Linked DNA regions of Roseibium sp. Sym1. The protein of the gene in region 2 interacts with the protein of the main gene of each other region in a pairwise test. Links are inferred from orthologs where the notes say so. Each region holds a gene or a part of one and is shown on either strand. Other genes may lie near its edges.

Region 1 (2,913 bases), 4.2 Mb from region 2 along the record:
TTTCCGCCGGCCAGACCCGCCGGCTTGCCCTGGCCCGGCTCCTGGTGACGCCCCGCCCAGTTTGGCTGATGGACGAACCGACGTCGGCCCTGGACAAGGCTTCCGAGGGTCAACTTCTTGGCTTCATGGACGCACACCTGGCGGCTGGCGGACTGATCGTGACCGCGACCCACACCGACCTGCCCCTGTCCAGAACCAAGGTGCTGCATCTGCAGGCCGGGGAACCGTCGCTGCAGCCTGCCGGGGAGCTCCAGTCATGACTTCCTCCTGGATCCTTGCCCTGTTTCAGCGCGACCTGCGCCTCGCCGTCCGGGTGGGCGGCAGCGCGCTGGTCGGCGTCCTCTTTTTCCTGGCCGTTGTCACGGTGATCCCTTTCGGCGTCGGCCCGGATCTCAACCTGCTGGCCCGCATCGGACCCGCCATCCTGTGGATCGGCGCCCTGCTGGCAACGCTGCTGGGCCTGGACCGGCTGTTTCAGGCGGACCGCGACGACGGCACGCTGGACCTGATGCTGATGGCCGGCCGGCCTCTCGAAGTGGTCGTCCTGATCAAGTGCCTGGCACACTGGGTCGCCACCGGCCTGCCGCTCGTGGTCGCCGCACCGCTGCTCGGCATCTTCCTCAATCTCGATCCCGTCGCCATGGGTGCTGTCACGCTGACGCTGCTGGTGGGCACGCCAGCGCTGACCCTGATCGGCGCCATCGGCGCCTCGCTGACGGTGTCGCTCCGCCGAGGCGGCCTGCTCCTGGCCGTGCTGGTGGTTCCCCTGGCGATTCCGGTGCTGATTTTCGGGGTCAGCTCTGCGGACGCGGCCCTGCATGACCCGGTACCGTTCCTGACACCGTTCCTGATCCTGTGCGCCCTGTCGCTGATTGCCGCGGTTGTCGGCCCGGTCGCGTCCGCCATGGCCCTCAGGTTTTCCGCCGAATGAGACGGAATTGACCAAACGCAATGCGGCGCTGCGGCAGACTGGTGCATTGATGCGGACAACGCTCTAGATTAGAACGGTTCCATGGCAATCTGGGATTACGCAAATCCGACGCGGTTCATGAGGCTGGCAGATCTGGTTCTGCCCTGGCTGATAGGCCTGTGCGTCCTCGCTTTCGCTGCCGGCCTCTACATGGGTTTCTTCGTGTCGCCGGAAGACTATCAACAGGGTGACACGGTCCGGATCATGTACATCCACGTGCCCGCCGCCTGGCTGAGCATGATGTGCTATTCCATCATGGCGCTGTCATCGCTCGGCACCCTGGTCTGGAAACACCCGCTCGCGGACGTTTCCGCCAAATGCGCCGCGCCGATCGGCGCCGCCTTCACCTTCATGGCGCTGGTGACCGGCTCGCTCTGGGGCAAACCCATGTGGGGCACATACTGGGTCTGGGATGCGCGCCTGACCTCGGTGCTCGTACTCCTGATCATGTATCTCGGCCTGATGACGCTTTGGCGGACGATGGACGACCCGATAAAAGCCGGCAAGGCCGCGGCGGTTCTGACGCTGGTCGGTGCGCTCAACCTGCCGATCATCAAGTTCTCGGTCGACTGGTGGAACACCTTGCACCAGCCCGCCAGTGTCATGCGCATGGACGGACCGACCATTCACCCGGACCTGCTGTGGCCGCTTATGGTGATGGCCGTGGCCTTTACGCTCCTGTTTTTCGTGCTGCACCTGATGGCCATGCGCAACGAAATCCTGCGCCGGCGGGTGCGTGCGCTGCGTCTGCGCGCAGCCAGTGCCGCGAGCCCCGGTACGGCGGCCGCAACTGCCCAGCCCGCGGAGTAACACCATGGACCTCGGACCTCACGCCGGTTTCATCATCATGTCCTACGGGCTGTGCCTTGCGACGGTGCTGGCCCTGATCGCCTGGGTGCGCATCGACAAGGCGGTCCAGGAAAAGGCCCTGAAGGACCTCGCCGCGCAAGGTATTTCCCGGGCGCGTCCGGACGGCAAGGATCAACAACACCCATGACCACCCCCGACACCGGCGCTGACGCGCAAAACGGCTCTGGGAACGGGACCGGCAAACGAAGGTTTCCGGTTCTGGTCCTGCTGCCACTGGTGGTCTTCGCCGCCCTGGCCGCCCTGTTTCTGTTCCAGCTGACGCTGGGTGGCGACCCGCAGAAAATTCCTTCCGCGCTGATCAACAAGCCGGCACCCGATTTCAGCCTGCCGCCCGTGGAAGGCCTTTCCGCCGATGGCAAGCCGGTGCCCGGTTTCGGCCGTGAAGACCTCACGGGCAAGGTGTCCGTCGTCAACGTGTTCGCATCCTGGTGTGTGCCCTGCCGCCAGGAACATCCGCTGCTGGAGGAGCTCGCCACGGTCGACGGCATCCAGCTCGTCGGTATCAATTACAAGGACAAGCCGGAAAATGCCCGCCGTTTCCTGGGAAGCCTTGGAAATCCGTACGACCTGATCGGCGCGGATTCAGGCGGGCGGACAGCGATCGAGTGGGGTGTCTATGGTGTGCCGGAGACCTTTATCGTCGATGCCGACGGCATGATCCGCTACAAGTTCATCGGCCCGCTCAGCCCGACATCCTACCGCGATGTCTTCATGCCGGAACTGAAGAAAGTGATGGCCGGCGGCTGACACCTGCTTGTGCGGCCGCCTCACAAATCCGCGAGATTGCCGGCAAAGCCCGAAAGTCACCGCCTCGTGACTCGCGATTGACTGTCCCATTGCATATTTTAGGGGCACTCAAACAAGGGAAAGAGCCAAATGGTGGGAATACTGTCCCGGAAAGCCCTCAGTGCTTTCCGATCCGGATGTGTTGTCGTCGCCGGAATAATCGCCTTCTCGGCCGCTTCGACAGGCGCAAACGCGCAGCCCGAGAAGGTCATCGAGCTGTTCACCAGCCAGGGCTGTTCGTCCTGCCCGCCCGCCGACCGGCTGGCCGAAAGGCTGGTCGAGCAGGA
Region 2 (3,027 bases):
CGGCAGCAAGGTCGCCGCGCTTCCAGGACAGAACAGGCCCGAAGGGCACGGCCAGCAGCAATGGCACCATGAGCGGGCCGAATGTCAGGTTGAAAAACGGCGCGCCGACGGAAATCTTCTCGCCGGTCACGGCGTCCAGAACCAGCGGGTAGAGGGTGCCGACGAACACGGCCGCACAGGCAGCCGTCAGGAACAGGTTGTTCAGAACCAGCCCCCCTTCCCGGCTGATTGGCGAGAACAGCCCGCCCTGCTTCAGGGTGGAAGCCCGCCAGGCATAGAGCGACAGGGATCCGCCGATGAAGAAACAGAGCAGCCCGAGAATGAAGACGCCGCGGGCCGGGTCGGTCGCAAAGGCATGCACGGAGGTCAGAACGCCGGAACGGACCAGGAAGGTACCGAGCAGGGACAGCGAGAAGGTGAAGATCGCCAGCAACACGGTCCAGACCTTGAGCGCCTCGCGCTTTTCCATGACGATCGCGGAATGCAGCAGCGCCGTGCCGGCAAGCCACGGCATGAAGCTGGCGTTTTCGACCGGGTCCCAGAACCACCAGCCGCCCCAGCCGAGCTCGTAATAGGCCCAGTAGGAGCCCATCGCGATGCCGAGCGTCAGGAAACACCAGGCCAGCAGCGTCCAGGGCCGGACCCACCTGGCCCAGGCCGCATCGGTCCGCCCCAGGATCAGTGCCGCCACGGCGAAGGAAAAGGTGATCGAAAACCCGACATAGCCGACATAGAGCAGCGGCGGGTGGATCGCGAGACCGATATCCTGAAGGATCGGGTTCAGGTCCGCGCCTTCAAGTGGCGGGTTCACAACGCGGTCAAACGGGTTCGACGTCGCCAGCAGGAACAGGATGAAACCGGCCGAGATCCACCCCTGGACCGAGAGCGTCACCGCACGCAGGTCTGCCGGAAGATTGCCGCCGAACAGGCCGACCAGGGCGCCGAAAAACACGAGAATGAGCACCCAGAGCAGCATCGAGCCCTCGTGATTGCCCCAGACGCCGGTGAACTTGTAGAGGAGCGGCTTGGCCGAGTGAGAATTCTCGACGACGTTCAAGACCGAGAAGTCGGAATTGAGATAGGCGCCTGTCAGCACCACGAAGGACAGGAGGACCAGGACAAACAGGGTCACCGAGACAGGAGGCGCAACGGCCATGAGCCGGTCGTCCTTTGTCAGAGCCCCCCACAATGGCAAGACCGACTGGACCAGCGTCAAAGCAAAGGCCAGCACCAAGGCGTAGTGTCCGAATTCGACTACCATTCTCTTCCCTCAACTCCCTAGCGGGCGGTCCGCGCCCATCAGTTGGTGGCTTCTTCGCCGCCCTGCCAGTGCCCCTGATCCTTGAGTGCGTCCGCCACTTCCTTGGGAATATAGTTTTCGTCGTGTTTGGCCAGCACGCTGTCGGCCACGAACACACCGTCCGGGCCGATGATCCCCTCGGTCACAACCCCTTGTCCTTCCCGGAAAAGGTCCGGCAAGATCCCCTTGTACGTCACGGCAACGGTGTTTTCCATGTCGGTCACCCGGAAGCTCACCTCGGCATTGTCGGAGCGGACAACCGAACCGTCCTCGACCAGTCCGCCCAGCCGGATCCGCTGTCCTGCCGGGATGGCCTGTTTGGTGATGTCCGTCGGGCTCTGGAAAAAGACGATCTGGTCATTCAGGGCAAACAGGATCAGACCCAGCGCGAGCGCCAGCACCGCTCCCGCCGATCCGATTAGCGTCAACCGTATTTGTTTGCGTGTCATCTGCGCACCGTCCGAAATTCAAGTCTGTCACACCCGGCGTTTCCCGCCGGAACAACGTGTCTTCAGGATCCAGAAAGACCGAGCTGGCTGGCCATGTCCTTGATCCGGGACAAGTCCGCCGGGCTTTCGGCAAATGCGGCCTGTGCGTCCGCGAGCGCCTGTTGCGCTTCCTGCTTGTCCCCCATAACCATATAGGCACGGATCAGGCGAGACCATTCCTCAACCGAACCGCCTTCTGTTTCAAGCCGCTCCGCCAGACCGGAAACCATGTTCCGTATCATCGCCTGCTGGTCGTCCGAACTCATGTCCCGGGCGGCAGCGATGTCTTCCTGCGACGGCCCCGGCAATTCTGTTCCGGCCGGTTCGGAGCCGGTCAGCTGGCCAAGCTCCTGACGGGCCGCGCGGACCCAGGCAGCTGTCGGGTCGGCGCCATTCAGAAGCGACTCCCATGCGGCGATCGCCGCCTCCTTGTTCCCCTCCTGGCCGAGCGCGATTGCCAGGAAGAACCGTGGCTTTACAGCGTCCGGTTCAAGAGCAACGGCCTGTTCAAAGGCCTGCCGGGCCTGTGCGGTCACAAGTCCCTGCTCGGCAATCGTCAGGGCCTCCCCCATGTCGGTGAGCCAATCCGGCCGCGCTCCGAGAATACGGATGGCATTCGAATAGGCCTTGGCGGACTCTCTCGGCTGACCGAGAGACAGGTAGACCGGCGCGACGACGGCCCATCCCTGACCATCCTCCGGATTGGCAGCCAGGTGACGCTCCACGCGGGCAACGAGGACATCGACAGACTGCCCTTCGGCAGGGGCAGTGAGACGGGCAAGCAACGGCTGGTCGGGCTGATCGGGGGACCCCAGAAGCAGATAGAGTCCAAAAGCAGCGGCCGGCAGCGCAAGGAGAGCAAGACCTTGCGCAATTCTCAAACGCGGGCTCTTGTGGCCCTCGCTCTTGACATCCGATCCGCGGTCGTGGGCCGCCAGCAGCCTGCGCGCCACTTCCGTGCGGGCAGCGTTGGCGGTATCGGAATCGATGAGACCGCGCTCGAGCTCCGTGTCGATCGCGGACAGTTGTTCGCGGTACACCGCTTCGTCTGCACGTGCGGGTGCCACGTCGGGCAACCGTCGTTTGCGTGACAGGGGAACAAGCACCGACAAGGCGGCAAGCGCCGTCAGACCGGCGATCAGCATCCAGAATATCATGTCCGCACTATAGACCGTTCAATGAGGACAAAAGCAAGGCAGCTTTGATGTGACCGGGGGTCGCGGTGCCGGAAAAGGGGAG

Evidence for each region. Proteins that work in one complex are often made in the same cells at the same time.
Region 1: the proteins of ccmE (region 2) and O6760_RS09415 interact in binary tests that used the Escherichia coli proteins (3 or more experiments, as listed by UniProt). The link is inferred for Roseibium sp. Sym1 from one-to-one orthologs.

Annotation. Positions count from the first base shown.
Region 1 is NZ_CP114786.1:2,059,733-2,062,645, reverse strand. Bases 55-2,896 are described here. They hold O6760_RS09415 (heme ABC transporter permease), read left to right. Parts: upstream 55-1,012; coding sequence 1,013-1,780; downstream 1,781-2,896. Other genes in these bases: O6760_RS09400 (DUF1223 domain-containing protein), read left to right, coding at 2,717-2,896; O6760_RS09405 (DsbE family thiol:disulfide interchange protein), read left to right, coding at 1,964-2,587; ccmD (heme exporter protein CcmD), read left to right, coding at 1,785-1,967; ccmB (heme exporter protein CcmB), read left to right, coding at 272-931; ccmA (heme ABC exporter ATP-binding protein CcmA), read left to right, coding at 55-260. Outside these bases: more of ccmA, read left to right, coding at 1-54; more of O6760_RS09400, read left to right, coding at 2,897-2,913. UniProt on the Escherichia coli protein: Required for the export of heme to the periplasm for the biogenesis of c-type cytochromes.
Region 2 is NZ_CP114786.1:6,238,028-6,241,054, forward strand. What follows is about bases 25-2,980. They hold ccmE (cytochrome c maturation protein CcmE), read right to left. Parts: upstream 1,750-2,980; coding sequence 1,300-1,749; downstream 25-1,299. Other genes in these bases: O6760_RS28675 (heme lyase CcmF/NrfE family subunit), read right to left, coding at 25-1,261; ccmI (c-type cytochrome biogenesis protein CcmI), read right to left, coding at 1,812-2,945. Outside these bases: more of O6760_RS28675, read right to left, coding at 1-24. UniProt on the Escherichia coli protein: Heme chaperone required for the biogenesis of c-type cytochromes. Transiently binds heme delivered by CcmC and transfers the heme to apo-cytochromes in a process facilitated by CcmF and CcmH.